2 linked regions of the Paracoccus pantotrophus genome follow. The protein of the gene in region 2 interacts with the protein of the main gene of each other region in a pairwise test. Links are inferred from orthologs where the notes say so. Each region holds a gene or a part of one and is shown on either strand. Other genes may lie near its edges. The genes, in order: gyrA and gyrB.

Region 1 (11,669 bases), on a different replicon or contig from region 2:
CCGAAACGAAAGGGGCAGCCATGTTCGACTGGGTGGTTTCGACGATCGAGAGCTGGGGCTATCTCGGCGTGCTGATGCTCATGGTGGCCGAGAACGTCTTCCCGCCCATCCCCTCCGAGGTGATCATGCCGCTGGCCGGTTTCCTGGCCGGCAGCGGCCGCATGTCGCTGACCCTGACCATCCTGGTCGGCACCATCGGCTCGGTGCTGGGCACCTTGATGTGGTATTACATCGGCCTGTGGTTCGGCGAGGAGCGGCTGAAGCGTTTCGCCGCCCGTCATGGCCGGCTGCTGACGCTCTCACCCGCGGATATCGACGCGGCGCATGACTGGTTTCAGCGCCACGGCGCCATGGCGGTGTTCTTCGGCCGCATGATCCCGGCCATTCGGACACTGATCTCGGTTCCCGCCGGGCTGGCGCGCATGCCGATGTGGAAATTCCTGCTCTATACCGTGATCGGCAGCGCGCTCTGGACCGGGGTGCTGACATTCGCCGGGCTGATGCTGCATGAAAACTATGCGCTGGTCGCGGATTGGGTCGATCCGCTGTCCAAGCTGGTGGTGGTGGCCGTGGTGGCGATCTATCTTTACCGCGTCGTCACCTGGAAGCCGCATTGAGTTCACGCGATTGGCATTTGCAGGCCGCCGCGCGCGGTCCTAACCGGAAGCCATGAACGGATTTTCGAGCAAGCATATCGCCGTCACCGCCGGCGCCGGTTCCGCCGCGCTGCTGGCCGCCGCGCTGACCTTCCAGGGCCTGGGCTATGCGCCCTGCGAGCTCTGCATCCTGCAACGCTGGCCGCATCTGGTGGCCGCGATCATCGGCGGGCTGATCTGGTTCTTCGGCTGGAAACGCTGGCTGGCGGCGCTGGGGCTGATCGCCGCGCTTTGCGCCACCGGCCTTGCCATCTATCACGCCGGGGTCGAGCTGCAGGTCTGGCAAGGGCCGCAGCATTGCTCGGGCGGCGTGTCAGGCCTGGCCAGCATGTCCACGCAGGATCTGATGGCGGCGCTGGAAAAAGCGCCGGTCGTGCGCTGCGACGAGGTGGCCTGGAGCCTGTTCGGCATTTCCATGGCCGGCTGGAACGCCATCTTCTCGGCCGGGCTTTCGGCGCTGTGGCTGGCCTCGGTCCGCGGCCGCAGGCGCGAGGCCGGGCTGGCCTGAGCCGCAATTCCCGCGCCGGGGCGGCCCGTCAAGATTGCACCCAAGGCGGGTATGGGATAGACCCATGCCCAACAAGATCTTGAGGTTTCCCCCGTGGCTGACATCCCTGAAAACGACGACGATACCCCCGAGAACGGCGGATCGGAGCGCGCCGTGATGCATCACGACGGCCCGGTGATCGACATCGCGCACGAGATGCGCTCCTCCTATCTCGACTATGCCATGTCGGTGATCGTCAGCCGGGCGATTCCCGACCTGCGCGACGGGCTGAAGCCGGTGCATCGCCGCGTGCTCTTCGCCATGCACGAGACCGGCAACACCCATGACAAGCCCTATCGCAAGTCGGCCCGCCCGGTCGGCGACACCATGGGTAAGTATCACCCGCATGGCGACGCCTCGATCTATGACGCGCTGGTGCGGATGGCGCAGGACTTTTCCATGTCGCTGCCGCTTTTGGACGGCCAGGGCAATTTCGGCAGCATGGACGGCGACAGCCCGGCGGCCATGCGCTATACCGAGGTGCGGATGGACAAGCCCTCGGCCTATCTGCTGATGGATATCGACAAGGACACCGTCGATTTCCAGGACAACTACGACGGCAAGGACCGCGAGCCGACCGTCCTGCCGGCGCGCTTCCCGAACATGCTGGTCAACGGCGCCGGCGGCATCGCCGTCGGCATGGCCACGAACATCCCGCCGCACAACCTGGGCGAGGTCGTGGACGCCACGCTGGCGCTGATCGAGAACCCGGACCTGCCGACCGAGCGGCTGCTGGAGATCGTGCCCGGCCCGGATTTCCCCACCGGCGGCATCATCCTGGGCCGCTCGGGCGCGCGCAAGGCCTATCTGGAAGGGCGCGGCAGCATCGTGCTGCGCGCCAAGACCCGGATCGAGGAGACCCGCGCCGGCCGCCAGGCCATCATCCTGGACGAGATCCCCTTCCAGGTGAACAAGGCCAGCCTGATCGAGAAGATCGCCGAACTGGCCAAGGAAAAGCGCATCGAGGGCATCGCCCATGTCCAGGACGAATCCGACCGCGTCGGCGTGCGGGTGGTGATCGAGCTGAAACGCGACGCCACCGCCGAGGTGGTGCTGAACCAGCTGTTCCGCTTTACCCCGATGCAGACCAGCTTCGGCGCCAACATGCTGGCGCTGAACGGCGGCCGGCCCGAGCAGCTGACGCTGCGCGACTTCCTGACCCATTTCCTGACCTTCCGCGAGGAGGTGGTGGCGCGCCGCACCGCCTACGAATTGCGCAAGGCGCGCGAGCGCGCGCATGTGCTGTGCGGCCTCGCCGTGGCGGTCAGCAATGTCGACGAGGTGGTGGCGACCATCCGCTCCTCGGCCGATGCCGCCGAGGCGCGCGAGCGGCTGATGACCCGGCGCTGGCCGGCGCATGAGATCGTGGAATATCTGAAGCTGATCGACGATCCGCTGCATCCGGTCAACGAGGACGGCACCTACAACCTGTCCGAGACCCAGGCCCGCGCCATCCTGGAACTGCGCCTGCAGCGCCTGACCCAGCTGGGCGTGCAGGAAGTCACCGACGAACTGAAGACGCTGGCCGATTCCATCCGGGAATACCTGGCCATCCTCGCCTCGCGCGAGCGGATCATGGGCATCATCTCGGACGAGCTGCGCGAGGTGAAAAGCCAGTTCGCCGTGCCGCGCCGGACCGAGATCACCGACTGGGCGGGCGATCTGGACGACGAGGATCTGATCGAGCGCGAGGACATGGTCGTCACCATCACCTCGGGCGGCTATATCAAGCGCACGGCCCTGGCCGAGTTCCGCGCCCAGCGGCGCGGCGGCAAGGGCCTGTCCGGCATGGCCACGAAGGAAGACGACGTGGTCACTACCCTGTTCGTCGCCAATACCCACACGGAGCTCTTGTTCTTCACCACCGACGGCATGGTCTATCGGATGAAGACCTGGCGGCTGCCGCTGGGCGGGCGCACCGCCAAGGGCAAGGCCATCGTCAACATCCTGCCGATCCAGCCCGGTGTCTCTATCGCCGCGCTGATGCCGGTCGATGCGCCGCAAAGCGAATGGGACGACTACCAGGTGGTCTTCGCCACCTCGGAAGGCGACGTGCGCCGCAACGCGCTGTCGGATTTCGCCAATGTCATGCGCAACGGCAAGATCGCCATGAAGCTGCCCGAGGGGGTGGAATTGATCGGCGCCCGCATGGCGACCGAGAATGACGACGTGATGCTGGTCACCGCCGCCGGCCGGGCGATCCGCTTCCCGACCACGGATGTGCGGGTGTTCAAGGGCCGCGATTCGACCGGGGTGCGCGGCATTCGCCTGGCGCCCGGCGACCGCGTGGTCAGCATGTCGGTGATCCGGCATTTCGAGGCCGATCCGGCCGAACGCGCCGCCTATCTGAAGATGCGCCGCGCCGTCGAGGGCGCGCTGGACGACGGCGCCGAGGCCGACGAGGATGAGGATGCCGTCGCCGAGACCGCGATCAGCCAGGAACGCTATGCCGAGATGTCGGCGGCCGAGGATCTGATCCTGACCATCACCGCGCGCGGTGCCGGCAAGATCAGCTCGTCGCATGACTATTCGGTGCGCGGCCGCGGCGGCCAGGGCGTCATGGCCATGGACAAGGCGATGCGCGGCGGACCGCTGGTCGCCAGCTTCCCGGTGGACCGCGACGACCAGATCATGCTGGCCACCTCGACCGGCCAGTCGATCCGGGTACCGGTGGACGGCATCAGCTTCCGCTCGCGCTCCGCCGGCGGCGTGCGCGTCTTCAACACGGCGCCGGGCGAGGAAGTGGTTTCTGTTGCCCGCATCGCCGAGAATGGCGAGGATGAGGCCGAAACCTGAGACATGGCCGGGGCGCGCACGCAGGCCGCGCCCCGGCACCGGAAAGCATGAGGGGACGCGATTGGACGGGCGGGACTCGCATCTGAGCGAGCGGTTGCAGACCGGCTTTCTGGGCGTGATCGCCTTTGGCCTGATCCTGTTCCTGCTGGTGCAGGCGCGCTTCATCCTGATCTGCCTGGTGCTGGCGATCATCATCTTCTCGCTGACCAGCGACGCGATTTCGGCCTTTGCCCGGCTGAAGGTGCCGAACTGGCTGGCCACCACCCTGGCGCTGATCGCCATTGCCGTGGGCCTGCTCTGGGCCGCGACGGCGGTGGTGGCGCAGGTGAACGAGGTGGTCTCGACCTCGATCGTCTATGCCGACCGGGCGCAGGCGGCGCTGGCGCGGCTTAGCCAGCGCTGGGGGCCGAACGTGCAGGAGGCGATCGGCACCTTCATGGGCAGCATCGATTTCGCCGGCTGGATACGCTCGGCGGCGGCGCAGGCCTCGAACCTGATCTCGGGCTCGGTGCTGATCCTGACCTTCGTCGGCTTCATGTTCAGCGAGCGGATCTGGTTCCCAATTAAGATCGAGCGCCTGACCGGCGACCCGGACCAGGCCCGGCAGGTGCTTGAGACGGTCCACAAGATCATGCGCCGGGTGAACCGCTACCTGGTGGTCAAGGCGGCGATCAGCGCGGTCACGGCGGCACTGATCTGGACGATCTTCCGGGTGCAGGGGCTGGACCTGGCCGGGGCGGTGGCCATGCTGACCTTCATCCTGAACTTCATCCCGACCCTGGGCTCGATCGCCGCCACGGTCATCACCATCGCCATGGTGCTGGCGCAGACCGGCGACCCGGCGGTGACGCTGACCGTGGGCGGGCTGACCGTGGCGGTGCAGTTCATCATCGGCAATGTCTTCGACCCGATGCTGCTGGGCCAGACGCTGCGGCTGTCCTCGTTCGGGATCGTGCTGTCTCTGGCCTTCTGGGGCGTGGTCTGGGGCATCGCCGGCACCTTCCTGGCCGTGCCGATCATGGTGGCGATCATGATCGTCTGCGCCCAGATCCCCTGGCTGCGCCCGGTGGCGATCATGCTGTCGCAAGAGGGCCTGCCCGAACAGGAACCGCCCAGCGGCCTGCGCCGTTAGGCGCCAGGGGTATTTGGCGAACGAAGAAGCGCAAGGCGCGGCGCGCGCTTCTCAACTAGCTGCGATCCTGCTGGTCCTGCGGGCCGGCAAGGGAAAGGGCGGCGGGCGCCTCTCCCTCGGCCTGGTGCAGGTAGACGTCCTGCGCGCCACGCACGCTGCCGGGCAGGACGATCCCCGCCGCGGCAAAGCGTTCCAGGATCTGGTGATTGATCTCGGAGACGATCGAGGCGCCGCCGTTGATGTCGGAAAGCACGGCGCGCAGTTCGAAATTCTGCCCCGTCGGCGTGATGCTGCGCAACAGGACCGCAGGAGGCGGGTTCACCAGCACTGTCGGCTGGTCCTCGGCGATCTCGCGCAGAAGCGCGGCCACCTGCCGGCTGTCGGCCGTCACCCCCACCGTGATCGGCACGATGATGCGCCCCGCCAGGCTGCCGCGCGTCCAGTTCGTCACCGGCTGGGTGATCAGGTTCGAATTCGGCACGATCACCTGGGTGCGGTCGAAGGTCTGGATCTGCGTGGCCCGCACCGCCATCTTCTTGACGATGCCCTGCTGGCCGCCAACCTCGATCCAGTCGCCGACGGCGATCGGCCGCTCGACCAGCAGGATGATGCCCGAGACGAAATTCGACACCACCTGCTGCATGCCGAAACCGATGCCGACAGACAGCGCACCGGCAACGAAGGCCAGCGAGGTCAGGTCGATCCCGGCCGAGGTCACGGCAAAGACCGCCGCCAGTGCCACGCCGACATAGCCGATCATCGAGGTGACGGCGTTCTGCCCGCCCGCATCCAGTTTCGTCTTGGGCAGGATCGAGCTGCGGAAGGCACCCTGCACGAAATTGGTCAGGAAATAGCCGATGGCAAAGACGATCAGGAAGGTCAGCAGCGCCATCGGCGACAGCCGCACGCCGCCCAGCGAGAAACCCTGCTGCGCCCTGGTCCATGCCTCTGCCAGGTCGCTGGCCCGCGCACCCCAGATCAGCGCGAAAACCGGCAGCGACAGCAGGATCAGCGCAAAGCCGATCAGCACCGGCATCAGCGCATCGCGCGCCGAACGGTCGCCGCCCTTGGCCAGGGCGTAGAGATCGGCGATGAAATCCTGCAGGATGATCAGCAGCCCGACCAGCGCCAGCGTCATGACCGAGGACCAAAGCAGCGCATTGCCCGCGGTGACATAGCCGACCGCCACCAGCGCCGGCGCGGCCACCGCCACCAGCCGTCCCATCATCGCCAGGAAATTCACCACCCGGATGCGGTAATCGGGCGTATCGGCCGGTTCGGGCTGGCGCAGGCCGCGCAGCATGTTGCACAGCCGCAAGAGGCAGAAGGCGCCGAACAGCACCAGCAGGAAATGCCACACCCCGGCCGAGGCCTCGCTGAGCCGCTGCGGAACGGTGTCGCTGTCATTCTGGCTGTGAAAGCCCGAAAGCGGCAGGATCGAGCGCGAGAAAAGCTGATGCAGCGCCAGGGCAGCGGCCAGAAGCGTCGCCCGGAAGCGCGCCTTGGCGCGGCGCTCCTCGCTCATCGGCAAGGGCGGCTCGACGGCGGTGTCGGGCGCCGGGAACAGCCGCCGCGCCAGCCACAGCCCGGCAAAGAAGGACACGCCCGCCCCCACCAGCGACATCACCAGCGGCAGGCCCCATTCGTCGAACAGGCCCGAGAGCACCAACGCCGAGGCGAACAGGATCAGCCCGAACATCGGGATGGCGATCTGGCCCAGAGAGACGCCGAAGACCAGCGCCGCGCGCGACCGTTCGCTGGCGCGGGCCGAAAGCCGCGAGGGCAGCGAATCGACCCAGCGCCGGCCGCGCGACAACAGCAGCAGCGCCACCAGAAGCACCACGGCAACGACCAGCCGCTCGGCACGGTCCGACGAGACGGCGGTGCTGTCCCAGCGCCCCCGCGCCTCGGCATAGATGCGGCTTGCGACATGGCCGGCCTCGGCCACGGCCGGCCCCCAATGCGCCGGGTTCAGCGGCGAGGGGGTCTTGCGGATCAGCGCGAAAGTCTGGCGGGCGCGCAGGGTCTGGTCGATCTGCGCCACGATGCCGTCGGCCCGGCCATAGGCCTCGACCGCCTGCAGCCCCGGTGCCTGCAGCGTGGCAAGCTGTTCGCCCAGTTCCTTGCGACGGGCAGCGATCTCCTCGGGCTCGGTCTGGCCTTCGGCCGGGGCCGGCCCCAGCGCCGCGATCTGGTCCTTGAGCGTGGCGATGCGGGTGGCGTTGACGCTTTGGCCCGCCTTCAGCCGCTCGCGCCATTTCACCACCTCGTCGCGGATGGTCTGCAACCGGACATCGTTGGCCGAGCCGGATTCCAGGATCTGCTCGGCCTGGTCGGCCAGCTTGTTCCAGGCGGTCAGATTCGGCGCCTCCTGCTCGGGCTGGGCCAGAACGGGCTGGCCGAGCGCCAGGAACAGCGCAAGGATCAGCAAGGCAAGCCGGGGCAGCGCGGCAAATCGGGGCATGGTTCGCTTCAGTCCTGATAGACCTCGGGCAGGTCGGCCGGCCTGCGGGCCATCCATTCCGGCACCGGCAGGCCCTTGGCGCGCAGGAATTCGGGGTTGAACAGCTTGGTCTGGTAACGCGTGCCATAGTCGCAAAGCACCGTCACGATGGTGTGGCCCGGCCCCATGTCCTTTGCCATGCGGATCGCGCCGGCCACGTTCACCCCCGACGAGCCGCCAAGGCAGAGCCCTTCATATTCCAGCAGGTCGAAGATCACCGGCAGCGCCTCGGCATCCGGGATGCGATAGGCGAAATCGGGCGTGAAGCCTTCCAGGTTCGCGGTGATGCGGCCCTGGCCGATGCCCTCGGTGATCGACGAGCCGGGCGCGTCGAACTTGCCCTCGGTATAGAAGCTGTAAAGCGCCGCGCCCTCGGGATCGGCCAGGCCCATCTTCACGCCCCTGGATTGCAGCGCCATGGCGACGCCGGCCAGCGTGCCGCCCGAACCGACCGCGCAGATGAAACCGTCCACGCGGCCGCCGGTCTGTTCCCAGATCTCGGGGCCGGTGGTTTCCAGATGCGCCTGGCGGTTGGCGACATTGTCGAACTGGTTGGCCCAGATGGCGCCGTTCGGCTCGGTCCGCGCCAGTTCCTCGGCCAGGCGGCCGGAATAGCGCACGTAGTTGTTGGGATTCTTGTAGGGCGCCGCCGGCACCTCGACCAGTTCGGCACCGGCCAGGCGCAGCATGTCCTTTTTCTCCTGGCTCTGCGTCTCGGGGATGACGATGACCGAGCGGAAGCCCATCGAGGCGCCGACCAGCGCCAGCCCGATGCCGGTATTGCCCGCCGTGCCCTCGACGATGGTGCCGCCCGGCTTCAGCTCGCCGCGCGCCACCGCCTCCTTGATGATGTAGAGCGCGGCCCGATCCTTGACCGACTGGCCCGGATTCATGAACTCGGCCTTGCCCAGGATCTCGCAGCCGGTCTCTTCCGAGGCGCGACGCAGCCGGATCAGGGGAGTGTTGCCGATGGCAGAGGCGAGGTCGGGGCAGATGCGCATGGGCTTGGCCTTTCGCAGGATGTTCTCGCCCGGTTTACACGTCGCCCCATGACGGCGGCAACCCCGCGGGAACCGTCTTGCCTTCCTGCACCAGTTCGCGGCGAATGTCCTGGTGGCGCAATTCCAGCCACAGCGCCAGGTTCAGCAGCGGCCCGTTGCGGATCTCGCCCGCCAGCGCCATGCGCGTCAGCTCGGCGCGCGGGACAAGGTGCGAGCGGATATCCTCGTCCTCGGTCGCAAGCCCGCCAAGGCCGGCACTGCCGTCGGGCAGGTCGGCAATGCCGACATAGAGATACAGGTATTCCGCCACCGCGCCGGGGCTGGGATAGTTGTGCGGCGCGGCGAAAAGGCGGGAAATCGCGATGCCGGTTTCTTCCACCGCCTCGCGCCGGGCGGCCTGCTGTGGCGTCTCGCCGGCATCGACGCGGCCGGCCACGGTCTCGTAGAGCCAGGGCTGGGCATCGCCGCGCGCCAAGGGCCCGGCGCGCAGCTGGTCGATCAGCATCACCCGGTCGCGCAGCGGATCCCAGGGCAGCACCACCGTCGCATCGCCCGAGACGAAGACGGCGCGCGCCAGCGGATCGGTCCAGCCGCCATCATTGCGGTGCTGGCTCAGCCGGATCGCCTCGACCGAGAAATATTCGGCATAGGGTTCCTCGACCGGCTCCATCCTGACCCGTTCGGATGCGGCCGGGCCGACATGCGGCAGATCCGCGGTTTCGGCCGCGGCGCGCCGGCGCGAGGCGAGCCAGGTCGCGATCATCGGCAGGCGCTTGCGGATCGCCCCGGCCGGGCGATCCGCGGGCAGGGCCAGCAGCCGGTCCGCCATGGCAGCGGCCAGCTCCGGCTGCCATTCGGGCGCATCGCTTGCCGCCTCGCCCAGGCCCAGCAGTTCCCGGCCATGATGGCTCTGCGGCACCAGTCCGAAGATCTCGGCATAGCGGCGCAGGGCGGGCGTCCAGTCGGCCTGCCACAGCGGCAGGTCTTCGTCGCCGGCGGCAAACCGCGGCCAGCCATCGGCGGCGATCCCGGCCAGCCCGCCGCCTTCCAGCCGGCCTTGCAGCGAACCGGCCTCGGCCGCCTGCGGGGCCAGGCGGGCGCGCAGAAGCGGATGGGCCAGCGGTCCGATCAGCAGCGGCATGGCTGCGGCTTCCTGGAGCTGGCGATCCTCCCGGCCCTGCGCATTCCGCCCATGATTCCCCCGCAAGACAAATTTTTCGCGGTTTTGACGCGAAGGCCCTTGCGCTTCAACCCCCGCCCGTCTAAATCGCCGCCACCACCCGAAAGCGCGGAGAGGTGCCGGAGTGGTCGAACGGGGCGGTCTCGAAAACCGTTGAGCCTTCACGGGTTCCGTGGGTTCGAATCCCACCCTCTCCGCCATTACTCTTTGAAATATCTTAGTAATTTCAGGACCGGACAAAACATCGCCGCCGGTTCCGGCCCCTGGCTGCGACAAGCGCGCCCGGCACCGCCGCCATGCGCCAGAAGTCGCGCCGATACAAGCCGGGCGACGTCAGAAGGGCCGATAGACCGCAATCAGCGCGATCATCACCCAAAGCGCCACCGCCGCAGCCATACCGCCAAGCCCAAAGGCCAGCAGACGGATTGCGCCCTTGCGGTCGATACCGACAAGAAACGCGGCAAGCGCCGTCATGGACAAAAAAAGCGTCGTTCCCATGCCTGCAAGCTTAGCGCGCCGGCCGCGCCAGCGGCAGCCGGCCGGGAATCGAACGGCCCGTTCCTGCCCAAACGGCCCGGGCAGATGCGCAAGGTTTTGCTCGGGCCGGCAACGCCAGCTTGATGGACGAATGGTCCCGAAGCAGGGTTTCCCGGAACGCCGATTCCCAGGACGCCATGACCGACGACCCCCTCATCCTCAGGCAGATTTCCGAAGGGCGTGACCGCACAAGGGCTTATCTGCACATCGGCAAGACCGGCGGGACGACCTTCCGGGCGGCCGCCGAAAGGGTGGCTTCGACCGAACCGTCCCGCGTCCCGCTGATCTTTCACCACGACTGGACCGTCCCCAGGATCAGGGCGGCGTTTCCCGGCATCAGGATATCCCTGGTCCTGCGCGACCCGCTGGAGCGCATCATCAGCGGGTTCATGTCGCGCCTGCGGCAAGGGCGCCCGACCTACCAGAGCCCCTGGACCGTCGAGGAGGCCACCGCCTTCCTGCATTTCCGGGACGCGCGCGCCTATCTCGACGCCATATTGTCGGACGGGGAATACGAAACCTCGGCCGTCGATTTCGCCACCAGGTCGATCGCCCATATCCGGCGCGGCTATCGCTTTCACATCCCCAACACCGCCACCGCGTCGAAATGGCTCGGTTCCGTCGGAACCCTGGCGAGCCTGGAGGGCTTCGCGCAAAGGCTTCTTGGCGGCCCGGTGGAGCTGGGGCATGCGCATGTCAACCCGGTTCCGGCCGGGAATATCCTGAAGCACTACGACGCAGACGAGCTCGACCGGCTGCGACGGTATTTCGCCGATGAATACCAGGTGTTCAACGATGTGATGCAGGCTGCCGGCCCCTGACAGGGGATCGGCGCCGCCGCGCATGATACGGCCGCCATGGAGCTTTCCCAAGCGGAACGGGCAAGGGGCACCGCAGGGGTGCCCCCGAGGCGCTCAGAAATCCCAGCTGATGCCCATGGAGATCTCGTCCTGCTCCATGAACAGGGTGGTCTGCTGGCCAAGGCCCGGCGTCCGGTTGGCGCCGGATTCCGTTTCGTGGAAGGCATGGGTATAGCTGCCGGTCAGCGTGGCCCGCTCGCTGAGCCTGTAGCTATACCCGATCGAGGCATGCCAGCGCGGCGTGGCCGGGGCCAGGATGTTCAGCAGCACCTCGCCATCGTCGTCGATGAAGCTCGAGGCGTGGCTGATGCCGCCGCGAAGCGTCAGCCTGTCGTTCACTTTCTGGGCGGCGGCGATGCGGATGACATCCATGTCCTGCCAGCCGAATCCGGGTCCACCGGCGCTGCCGAGCGGCGCGGCCAGCATCGCCCCGCTATTGGCCAGCGATTCGACCGAA
Region 2 (11,460 bases):
TCGGCGAGCCGAATGCCGGCAAATCCACCCTGCTGAACCGCATGGTCGGGGCCAAGGTCTCGATCGTGACCCACAAGGTGCAGACCACCCGCGCCCGCATCCGCGGCATCGCCATGCAGGGCGACAGCCAGATCGTGTTCGTCGATACGCCCGGCATCTTTCGCCCGCGCCGGCGGCTGGATCGCAGCATGGTCAAGGCAGCCTGGGGGGGCGCGGCCGATGCCGATGTGATCCTGCTCTTGATCGAGGCGCATCGCGGGCTGACCGACGGCGCGCAGGCGATCATCGACAACCTGCGCCAGCATGCCGGCCAGACCCCGGTGGCGCTGGTCATCAACAAGATCGACCGGGTGAAATCCGAAGCGCTGCTGGCGCTGTCGCAACAGCTGAATGCGGGTTTCGACTTTACCCGCACCTTCATGATCTCGGCCGAAAAAGGCCATGGCTGCGACGACCTGCTGGAATGGCTGGCCGGGCAGGTGCCCGAGGGCCCCTGGCTTTACCCCGAGGACCAGGTGGCCGACCTGCCGATGCGCATGATCGCCGCCGAGATCACCCGCGAAAAGCTGACCCTGCGCCTGCACGAGGAAATTCCCTATCAGCTGACGGTCGAGACCGAGAAATGGGAGGAGCGCAAGGACGGTTCTGCCCGCGTCGACCAGATCGTCTATGTCGCCCGCCCCGGCCACAAGGGCATCGTGCTGGGCAAGGGCGGCGAGACGATCAAGGCCGTCGGCCAGGCGGCACGGGCCGAGCTGGCCGAGTTCATGGGCCGCCCCGTCCACCTGTTCCTGCAGGTGAAGGTGCGCGAGAACTGGCTGGACGAGGCCGAGCGCTACAACGAGATGGGCCTCGACTTCCGCGACGGCGATGCCTGAGCCGCGGCTGGCCGCCGGCATCTGGGTCGCGGCCTATCTGCGCCGGCTGGGTCTGGCCGGCATCCCGGCCTATGTCACCCGGCATGGCGACGACACCGCCGGCAGCGTCATGGTGAAATGCGCCACGCTGGACCGCCGCGCCAGCCTCTGGGTCCGGGAATGGGATTTCGAGACCGACCGGCGGCTCTGGCTGCGGCTGAACGAGGCCGGGGAGCCCGAGATCGACGCCGAGATCGCCCGCAACATCGCCCGCGACCCCGACCTGTGGGTGATCGAGATCGAGAGCCCCGACACCCGCACCCTGCTGGACGAGGACGGGCTGGCTTGAGCCGCCGGCATGAGTACCTGGAAAACGGCGAAAGCCGGGAGAGATCGGCCCGGCATGGGCCTGGCCGCGCCGCCGGCATGGGTATTTGGGGAACGAAGAAGCCGGGGGTTTCCCGCGGGACGGCCGGGCGTGCGGCGTGGCGGGCATGGCGGGGCGCCGGCAGGTGGGAAGCCGCTAAATCTTGTGGCTTTCCCGTGACATTCCCTGCCGCGCACACTATAAGATGCGGGTCCAAGGCAGGATAAGAAGACAATGACCGAACCCGCCCCCCAGACCTCCGATTACGGCGCCGATTCCATCAAGGTTCTCAAGGGCCTGGAAGCGGTGCGCAAGCGTCCCGGCATGTATATCGGCGATACCGACGACGGCTCGGGCCTGCATCACATGGTCTATGAGGTCGTGGACAACGGCATCGACGAGGCGCTGGCCGGTCATGCCGATTTCGTGCGGGTCAAGATCCACGCCGACAGCAGCGTCTCGGTGCGCGACAACGGCCGCGGCATTCCGGTGGACATGCACCCGACCGAGGGCGTCTCGGCGGCCGAGGTCATCATGACCCAGCTGCATGCCGGCGGCAAGTTCGACCAGAACAGCTACAAGGTCTCGGGCGGGTTGCACGGGGTCGGCGTCTCGGTCGTCAATGCGTTGTCGGACTGGCTGGAGCTGCGCATCTGGCGCAACGGCAAAGAACATTACGCCCGCTTCGAGAACGGCGACACCGTCGAGCACCTGCGCGTGGTCGGCGATGCCGAGCCGGGCGAAAAGGGCACCGAGGTGCGCTTCCTGGCCTCGTCGAGGGAGGACCGGGCGGACGGCACCTTCTCGAATCGCGACTTCAGCTACAAGGTACTGGAGAACCGGCTGCGGGAACTGGCCTTCCTGAACTCGGGCGTGCGCATCATCCTGGAGGATGAGCGCCATGCCGAACCGCTGCGGACCGAGCTTTACTACGAAGGCGGCGTGCGGGAATTCGTGAAGTTCATCGACCGCTCGAAGACCCCGGTCATGCCCGAGCCGATCTTCATCACCGGCGAGCGCGGCGGCATCGGCATCGAGGTGGCGATGTGGTGGAACGACAGCTATCACGAGACCGTGCTGCCATTCACCAACAACATCCCGCAGCGCGACGGCGGCACGCATCTGGCCGGCTTCCGCGGCGCGCTGACCCGCGTCATCAACAATTACGCGCAGACCAATGCCCAGGCGCGCAAGGAAAAGGTCGATTTCACCGGCGACGACGCGCGCGAGGGGCTGACCTGCGTGTTGTCGGTCAAGGTGCCGGACCCGAAATTCTCCAGCCAGACCAAGGACAAGCTGGTCTCATCCGAGGTGCGTCCGGCGGTCGAGGGGCTGGTGGGCGAGAAGCTGGCCGAATGGTTCGAGGAAAACCCCGCCGAGGCCAAGTCGATCCTGGGCAAGATCATCGAAGCCGCGCTGGCCCGCGAGGCGGCGCGCAAGGCGCGCGAGCTGACCCGGCGCAAGACGGCGATGGACGTGGCCAGCCTGCCCGGCAAGCTGGCGGATTGCCAGGAAAAGGATCCGGCGCTGTCCGAGTTGTTCATCGTCGAGGGCGACTCGGCCGGCGGCTCGGCCAAGCAGGGCCGCTCGCGCCAGAACCAGGCGGTGCTGCCCCTGCGCGGCAAGATCCTGAACGTGGAACGGGCGCGCTTCGACCGGATGCTCAGCAGCGACCAGATCGGCACGCTGATCACCGCGCTGGGGACCGGAATCGGGCGCGACGAGTTCAACCTGGACAAGCTGCGCTATCACAAGATCGTCATCATGACCGATGCCGACGTGGACGGCGCGCATATTCGCACGCTTCTGCTGACCTTCTTCTTCCGGCAGATGCCGGATCTGATCGAGGCCGGGCATCTCTATATCGCCCAGCCGCCGCTCTACAAGGTCAGCCGCGGCCGCTCCGAGGTCTATCTGAAGGACGAGGCGGCGCTTGAGGATTACCTGATCGAACAGGGCATCGACGGCGCCAGCCTGCGGCTTGGCCATGGCGAGACCCTGACCGGCGCCGACCTGGCCCGCGTGGTCGAGGAGGCGCGCACCGTGCGCCGCATCCTGCGCGCCTATCCGACGCATTACCCGCCCCATATCACCGAGCAGGCCGCCATCGCCGGCGCGCTGGTGCAGGGCCGGGTCGATGCCGATGCGCAGGGCGTGGCCAATGCCGTGGCCCAGCGGCTGGACCTGATCGCCGAGGAATACGAGCGCGGCTGGACCGGCCGCCCGACCCAGGATGCCGGCATCCGCCTGACCCGGCTGCTACGGGGCGTCGAGGAAAGCCGCACCCTGGACGGCCCGATGCTGCGCAGCGCCGAAAGCCGGCGGCTGGGCGCCATGACCGATGCGCTGCACGAGGTCTATGGCCAGACCGCGCAGCTGATCCGCAAGGATCGCGGCATCCCGATCCACGGCCCGATGAGCCTGCTGCAGGCCATCTTCCTGGAGGGCGAAAAGGGCCTGTCGCTGCAACGCTACAAGGGCCTGGGCGAGATGAACCCCGAGCAGCTGTGGGAAACCACGCTGGACCCGGCGGCGCGGACCATGCTGCAGGTGCGTATCGAGGATCTGTCCGAGGCCGACGACATCTTCACCAAGCTGATGGGCGATGTGGTCGAACCGCGCCGCGATTTCATCCAGCAGAACGCCCTGAGCGTGGAGAACCTGGACATATGAGGCTTAACGACATTCCATGATGTCGCAGAATCACCAGATTTGACACGATCTTTGGTTTTATTGTTGCTATCATGTCGCGAGCTGCGCCATAAAGCGGCGGCGCTTTCAGGCGCCGCTTGCGGCCCTCCGACCGCAAGCCTAGTTGTTGAACGATTTTGATGCCGGGGATTTTGGACTTCCCGGGCGTCACGCATAGGAGATTTGGACATGTGCGCTGTTTCTGTAAAAGCTCCCCTCACCGTTGCGGTCGCGGCGTCGCTGACCCTTGGCACAACCTTGGCCGCGAATGCGGGAGGTTTTACACCGCCGATCGTTGACAGCGACGTCACTGCCCCGGTCGTCGAAGCCCCCGCCGGTGAATGGGCGGGCGGCTATGCCGGCCTGACGCTGGGCTATGCTTTCGCAGGCGACGATGCTGTCGGCGTCAACGGCACCACCGTCGACAAGCTGGAGCTGGGCGGCGCCAATGCCGGCGTCCGCCTGGGCTATCGCTGGCAGCGCGACCGCTGGGTCATCGGCCCGGAACTGGGCTTCGAAGCCGGCAACGTGAAGGACAGCTTCTCGACCGCCGGCTATGACGCCGAATCCAAGGTCAAGAACCTGCTCGCCCTGCGGCTGAAGACCGGCTATGTGCTGAACAGCGACGTCCTGCTTTACGGGATCGCCGGCGTGGCCCGCGCCAAGGTCGAGTATTCGATCACCGGCAATGGCGCCGCCATCCGCGACGATTACTCGAAAACCGGCTATGTCGTCGGCCTGGGTGCCGAAAAGAAGCTTACCGACCGCATGTCGCTGACCGGCGAATACGAATATGCAAATTTCGGCACGGAAAACCTATCGGACGGCACTTTCGACACCAATGCCACTCCCGACTATCACAACCTGAAGCTGGGTCTGAACTTCAAGTTCTGACCCGGACGCTTGATCCGGCTCCGCGGACGGGAAAGGGTCGCCCTGGGGCGGCTCTTTTTCGTTTCTCACGACCGCCGGCGGCCCAGCGGCAGCGGGATGGCGCGGGCGCCGCAGGCTATGGCCAGCCCCTGCGGCACCAGCGCCGCCAGCGCCGGATCGTCCTGTAAAAGCCCGCCGGTATAGGCGCCGAAGGCCGGCAGCAACAGGTGATCACCGCCCAGCAGGAAGGCGCGCCGCCGCTCTCCGGCCAGCCGCACGGCGGGGTGGAAATGGCCCGATATGTCCGGCCCCTGCCCCGCCTGGTGCCGCAACGCGACCCGGCCCAGCCGCAGGCTGTCCGCCGCCCGGCCCGGCAGGCCCGCCGGCGCGCCGGGGTCATGGTTGCCGCCGATCCAGACCCAGTCCCGCCCCTGCGCCAGCCGCGACAGGGCGGCCGCGACCAGCGGGTCCAGCGCCTCGGCCGCCGCCAGGTCGTCGAAACCGTCGCCCAGGCTGATCACCGCCCGCGGGTCCAGCGCCGCAACCTCATCCGCCAGCCGCTCCAGCGTCGCCAACCCCTCATAGGGCGGCAACAGCGGGCCGCCGCGCCGGGCCATGCGCTCGGACTTGCCCAGGTGCAGGTCGGCCACGACCAGCACCGCGCCTTCCGGCCACCACAGCGCGCCAGAGGCCCGCGCCTCCAGACGCAGCCCATGGAAATCAAAGGCGTATCCGCTCATGCGATCCCTTCCAGCCCGGCCTCGGCCATCAGCGCCTCGGCCTCGATCTGCGCCAGCCGCTCGCGGCCCTCGCCGCGGATCGGCACCCGGCCGACCTCCAGCAGCAAGGGCGCGGCCATGGGCGAGACGCGGTCCAGCATCCGATGCTCGCGCCGGGGCGAGCGGTCCAGCATCTCCTCGATCCGGCCGAAATCGACAAGGCCCCGCCCCGCCTCCTCGGCGGTGATGCGCAGCATCAGGTGGCCGGGGTCGTATTTGCGCAAGGTGTCGTAAAGGATGTCGCTGGAGAATGTCGCCTGCCGCCCGCTCTTGCGTTGGCCGGGCATGTTGCGCTGGATCAGCCCGGCGACGGTGGCGACATTGCGAAAGCTGCGCTTCATCACCGCATTCCCGCCCAGCCAGTCGCCCAGGCCCGCCCGCAACCGCGCCCGGTCCAAGAGCGGCGCGGGATCGCGCACCGCGTCCAGCGACCAGACCAGCAGCGCGTAATCGGTGGACAGGAAGCCCAAGGGGCCCAGCCCCTCCTCCTCCATCTCGCGGGTCAGCAAGAGGCCCAGCGTCTGCAGGGCATTGCGCCCGGCAAAGCCGTAAAGCGCGAAATGCCACAGCCCGGCATGGGGAAAGCTTTCCGACAGCAGCAGCCCCGGCTCCGGCAGGGCCGAGACCGCGGCCTGCAAGCCCAGCCATTCCCGCGTCTGCGCCGGCAAGGCACCGTACCGCGCCGGATCGCCGATCAGCGCCAGCACGCGATGCGAAAGCTGCGTGGACATGGCCAGCTTGACGCCGGAATAGACCGCGATCTTGGGCTGCCGGGTGGGGTCTGGCGTGACCTCGATCACCATCTCGCGCATGGCGTCCATGCGCACCACCCGGCCGCCGATCAAGAAGCTGTCGCCTGGGGTCAGGCTGGCGGCGAAACCCTCCTCGACCTCGCCCAGCGGCACGCCGCCGCGGCCGCGCAGCCGGACCTTCACCATCTCGGCCTCGACGATGGTGCCGACATTCATGCGCAAGAGCTTCGCGGCCCGCGGATCGCGCAGCTGCCACAGCCCGCCCCGCAGCACCAACCGCTGCCAGCGGTCATAGGCACGCAAGGCATAGCCCCCGGTCGCGGCGAAATCCAGGCAGGCGTCGAAATCCGGCCGCGTCAGGCCGCGATAGGGGCCGGCCGTCACCACCTCGGCATAAAGCGTATCGGCGTCGAAGGGCGCAGCGCAGGCGGTAAGCCCGATATGCTGGCACAGCACGTCCAAGGGCCCCGGCCCGCGCGGATCGCCGTCCAGGTCGCGTTCGCGCACCGCCTCCAGCGCCGCGACGCATTCGATCTGCTCGAAGCGGTTCGCCGGCACGATCCGCGCCTTCGAGGGCGCATTGTAGCGATGGTTCGCTCTCCCGATGCGCTGCACCAGCCGCTTGACGTTCTTGGGCGCACCGACCTGGATCACCAGATCGACAGCGCCCCAGTCGATGCCCAGGTCCAGGCTGCCGGTCGCGACCACGGCGCGCAATGCGCCCGCCGCCATCGCCGCCTCGACCCGGGCCCGCTGCTCGCGCGCCAGGCTGCCATGGTGCAAGCCGATGGGCAGGTTCTCGTCATTCGCGGCCCAGAGCGCCTGGAAGAACAGCTCGGCCTGGGCGCGGGTGTTGATGAAGATGATGGTGGTGCGGGCCTCGCGGATCGCCGCCAGCACCTCGGGGATGGCATGATGCCCGCCGCCGCCCGACCAGGGCGCGGGCCGGGCGGTGGGCAGCATGGCGATGTCGGGATCGGGGCCGGGATCGGCCTCGACCACCGTCACCGGCGCGGCCCCGGCCATGAACCCCGCCAAAGCCTGCGGATCCTCGACCGTCGCCGACAGCCCCGTCACCCGCAACCCGGGCGCAAGCTGCCGCAGCCGGGCCAGCCCCAGCATCAGCTGGTCGCCGCGCTTGCTTTCCGCCAAGGCATGCAATTCGTCCAGCACCACCCGGCGCAAGCCGCCGAAGATCGCCGGCGCCTCGGGATAGCTCAGCATCAGCGCCAGGCTCTCGGGCGTGGTCAGCAGGATCTCGGGCGGATCGACGCGCTGGCGGCGGCGCTGGCTCTGCCCGGTATCGCCCGTCCGGTCCTCGACCCGCACCCCCAGCCCCAGCTCCGCCACCGGCCGCGCCAGGTTGCGGCCGATATCGGCGGTCAGCGCCTTCAGCGGCGAGACATAGAGCGTATGCAGACCCTTTCGGCCTTCTCTGTTTTCCAAATACCCATCCGGCCGCGCCGCCTGCGCCAGCTCCACCAGCGAGGGCAGAAACCCCGCCAGCGTCTTGCCGCCGCCGGTCGGCGCGATCAGCAGGCTGTCGCCGGTCGCCGCCAGCAGCGCCAGCTGATGCGGATGCGGCTGCCAGCCCTGGCGGGCGAACCAGTCCTGGAACTCGGGCGGCAGGATCACAGCATCGCCTCGAGCGTTTCCAAGTGGTCCGCCTCGGCCGCCGGCTTGTCCCAGCGGATGCGGCTGATGCGGGGAAAGCGCATCGCCACGCCCGAACGGTGCCGGGTCGAGCGGTTCAGCCCCTCGAAGGCCACCTCGACCACCAGTTTCGGCGCCAGCGCCCGGACGGGCCCGTAACGCTCGACGGTGTTCTGGCGCACGAAACGGTCCAGCTCGCGCAGCTCGGCATCGGTAAAGCCGAAATAGGCCTTGCCGACCGGCACCAGCTCGCCGCCATCCCACAGGCCGAAGGTGAAGTCGGAATGAAAGCCCGAGCGCTTGCCATGACCCCGCTGCGCGTAGATCAGCACCGCATCGACCACCATCGGGTCGCGCTTCCACTTGAACCAGGGTCCGCGCGGCCGGCCGGCGACATAGGCGCTGTCACGGCGCTTGATCATCACCCCCTCGATGACGGCGGCGGGCGGGTCGGCGCGCAGCGCGGCCAGATCCTCCCACGAGGCGAAATCCAGCAGCGGCGAAATGTCGATGCGGGTGCCGAAATCCACCGCCTCCAGCACCGCGCGGCGCATCTCCAGCGGCTCGGCGCGCAGGTCGCGGCCCTCCCACAGCAGCAGGTCGTAAAGCCGCAAGCCCGCCGGATGGCTGGCCAGCAACCCCTTGCCGACGGTCTTGCGGTTCAGCCGCTTCTGCAGCTCGCCGAAGGGCGCGACCGCGCCCTCGCGGCGCACGATCAGCTCGCCATCCGCGCTGCCCTCGAACTCCATCGCCTCGATGACGTCGGGAAAGGCATGCGAGATATCCTCGCCGGTGCGGGAATACAGCCGCCGCATGCCGCCTTCGCTGACCGCCTGCACGCGGATGCCGTCCCATTTCCATTCCGCGAAATACGCGCCGGGGTCCAGCGCGCGCAGCTCGTCCAGATCGGTCGGCGTGGACAGCATCACCGGGCGGAACGGCGCCAGCGCCGCGCTGTCCGGCCGCGCCCCGCCGCCCAGCCAGCCGAACAGGGCCGCATAGGGTGGCGCGAGCCCGTGCCAGATCTCCTCGATCTCGGGGACCGAGGGCGTGCCCATGCCCGCCAGCGCCATCCGCGCCATGCGGGCCGAGACGCCGACGCGCAGGTTGCCGGTGGCGAGCTTCAGGAAGGCCAGCCGCTCGGACGGGCCCAGCCGGTCCAGCATGCCGGCAATGGCGCCGGGCAGCGCCGCCTTGCCGGTGCCCTGCAACAATGCCACCGCCTGGGCCAGCGAGGGGTCGTCCTCGGCGCCCTCGGGCCAGATCAGCGCGATGGTTTCGGCCAGGTCGCCGACGAAATCATAGCTCAGCGCCAGAAGCTGGTCGTCGACCCGCTCGGCCGCCAGCCCGCGCAGAAGCGAGGGCGTAACCCGGCGCAATTCCAGGTCGCCGGTCAGCGCCGCCAGGGCCCAGCCGCGATCGGGGTCCGGGGTGCGTTCCAGATAATGCTGCAAAAGCTGCAGCTTGGCATTGCGCGCCGGCGTGAAGGCCAGCCGCTCCAGCAGGGCGGCAAAGGCTTTCATTCCGCCTCGTCCTCGTAACCCACCAGCCGCAGCGGCCGGGCCGGGATCTGCGCCAATTCGCACCAGCGGATCACGCCGTCCTCGGCGCCATGCGTGACCCAGACCTCGGCGGGCGCCAGTTCCGCCAGCGTGCCTGTCAGCGCGGGCCAGTCCACATGATCGCTGACGACCAGCGGCAGTTCCACCCCGCGCTGGCGGGCGCGGGCGCGCACCGCCATCCAGCCCGAGGCGAAGCCGATCACCGGGTCGCGGAACCGCTGCACCCAGGGGCTGGCGAATGCCGATGGCGGCGCGATCACCAGCTGCGCCGCCACATCCTCGGCGGTGGCCGGCACCAGCGCGCCCAGATCGACACCGCGGGCCGCATAGAAATCGCACAGCACCTTCAACGCGCCATGGATGGCGATGGGCGCGTCATAGCCGGCCTCTCGCATCAGGGCGATGACATGCTGCGCCTTGCCCAGCGCATAGGCGCCGACCAGATGCGGGCGGTCGGGAAACTCGGCCATGCTGGAGAGCAGCTTTTCCACCTGCACCGCCGGGTCGGGAAAGCGGAACACCGGCAGGCCGAAGGTCGCCTCGGTCACGAAGACATCGCAGGGCACCGGCTCGAAGGGCGCGCAGGTCGGGTTCGGCTGGCGCGCGTAATCGCCCGAGACGACGATACGGCAGCCCCCCGCCTCGACGGCGATCTGGCTTGAGCCCAGCACATGCCCGGCCGGGTGGAATCCCACGGTGACGCCGCCGATGCGGGTTTCCCCTTCAGCCACCTGGACCGAGCCCGCGAAGCCGTCGCCCATGCGCAGCCGCATGATCTCCAGCGTTTCGGCCGTGGCCATGACCGCGCCATGGCCGAAGCGGGCATGGTCGGAATGGCCGTGCGTGATCAGCGCGCGCTCGACCGGCTTCAGCGGGTCGATGTGAAAGCCGCCCTCGGGGCAGAAAAGGCCGGCTTCGGTCGGGAACAGGATGGAATCGGCGCGCATGACCCGAAGATGTAGAACATTTCGTGAAAATCAAGCCGGAGACAGCGGCCGGCCCTCGAAGATCGTCTCCATCGAGAAAACGCCGGTGACGCGTTCCAGATCCATGTCTGCGATCAGCTGCTTGTAAAGCGCGTCATAGCCCGCCATGCCGCCCACCACCGCCTTGGCCATGTAGTCCCATTCGCCGCCGATGCGGTGGAACTCGGTGATCTGCGGCAACGACTCGATCCGGGCGCGAAAGCGCCGCGCCCAGGCGTCGTCGTGATGGCGGGTGCGGATCATGATGAACACCGTCAGCCCCAGCCCCAGCGCCGTGGCGTCGATGACCGCGCGGCTGCCTTGCAGCACCCCGGCCTCGGTCAGCCGCTGCAAGCGCCGCCAGCAGGCGTTCTGCGACAGGCCCACCCGCTCGGCCAGCTCGCGCTGGGACAGGCTGGCATCGCGCTGCAGCAGCGCCAGCAGGCGGTTGTCGATTTCATCAATAATGAGAGTTTTATCGTTCATTTGACAACCAAAATCCGGCATATTGGCAGACATTCAGAATGATTCCTCGGCCGTTGCGGGTCAAGATTCGCGCATAAAGACGAGGAATCCGATGCCGCCTTTCGACAGCTACCTTGCCCGGCTGGGCGACGACCCGATGCAGGTAATCCATGACGGCGTGATCGGCCGCGACGCGGTGATCGACGGCCCCTTCGGGCCGCGGCGGATGATCTATGCCGATTACATTGCCTCGGGCCGGGCGCTGCGGCCCATCGAGGACTGGGTGATGGAGAATGTCCTGCCCTGGTATGCCAACAGCCATACCGAGGCCAGCCATTGCGGCGGCATCATGACCCGGATGCGCCGCGCCGCGCGCGAGGTGATCGGATTCTGCACCCATGCCGGCGCCGAACATGCGGTGATCTTTACCGGCTCGGGTGCGACGCAGGCCATCAACCGGCTGGTGTACCTGCTGGGCGCGGGGCCGGGGGCCACG

What was found.
Region 1: the proteins of gyrB (region 2) and gyrA interact in binary tests that used the Escherichia coli proteins (3 or more experiments, as listed by UniProt). The link is inferred for Paracoccus pantotrophus from one-to-one orthologs.

What each region holds. Positions count from the first base shown.
Region 1 is NZ_CP044423.1:1,335,513-1,347,181, forward strand. What follows is about bases 884-4,199. They hold gyrA (DNA gyrase subunit A), read left to right. Parts: upstream 884-1,257; coding sequence 1,258-3,999; downstream 4,000-4,199. Other genes in these bases: ESD82_RS06460 (disulfide bond formation protein B), read left to right, coding at 884-1,164; ESD82_RS06470 (AI-2E family transporter), read left to right, coding at 4,061-4,199. Outside these bases: ESD82_RS06455 (DedA family protein), read left to right, coding at 21-617; more of ESD82_RS06460, read left to right, coding at 670-883; more of ESD82_RS06470, read left to right, coding at 4,200-5,131; ESD82_RS06475 (DUF3772 domain-containing protein), read right to left, coding at 5,187-7,595; ESD82_RS06480 (cysteine synthase A), read right to left, coding at 7,604-8,635; ESD82_RS06485 (NUDIX domain-containing protein), read right to left, coding at 8,670-9,776; ESD82_RS21730 (hypothetical protein), read right to left, coding at 10,149-10,289; ESD82_RS06495 (sulfotransferase), read left to right, coding at 10,433-11,173; ESD82_RS06500 (OmpP1/FadL family transporter), read right to left, coding at 11,267-11,669. UniProt on the Escherichia coli protein: A type II topoisomerase that negatively supercoils closed circular double-stranded (ds) DNA in an ATP-dependent manner to maintain chromosomes in an underwound state.
Region 2 is NZ_CP044426.1:1,870,034-1,881,493, forward strand. The notes cover bases 1,071-4,177. They hold gyrB (DNA topoisomerase (ATP-hydrolyzing) subunit B), read left to right. Parts: upstream 1,071-1,458; coding sequence 1,459-3,897; downstream 3,898-4,177. Other genes in these bases: ESD82_RS19715 (DUF1491 family protein), read left to right, coding at 1,071-1,206; ESD82_RS19725 (outer membrane protein), read left to right, coding at 4,174-4,177. Also shown: GTPase Era, read left to right, coding at 1-878; more of ESD82_RS19715, read left to right, coding at 871-1,070; more of ESD82_RS19725, read left to right, coding at 4,178-4,809; ligase-associated DNA damage response endonuclease PdeM, read right to left, coding at 4,875-5,528; ESD82_RS19735 (ligase-associated DNA damage response DEXH box helicase), read right to left, coding at 5,525-7,954; ESD82_RS19740 (cisplatin damage response ATP-dependent DNA ligase), read right to left, coding at 7,951-9,495; ESD82_RS19745 (ligase-associated DNA damage response exonuclease), read right to left, coding at 9,492-10,481; ESD82_RS19750 (Lrp/AsnC family transcriptional regulator), read right to left, coding at 10,512-10,985; ESD82_RS19755 (aminotransferase class V-fold PLP-dependent enzyme), read left to right, coding at 11,077-11,460. UniProt on the Escherichia coli protein: DNA gyrase negatively supercoils closed circular double-stranded DNA in an ATP-dependent manner to maintain chromosomes in an underwound state.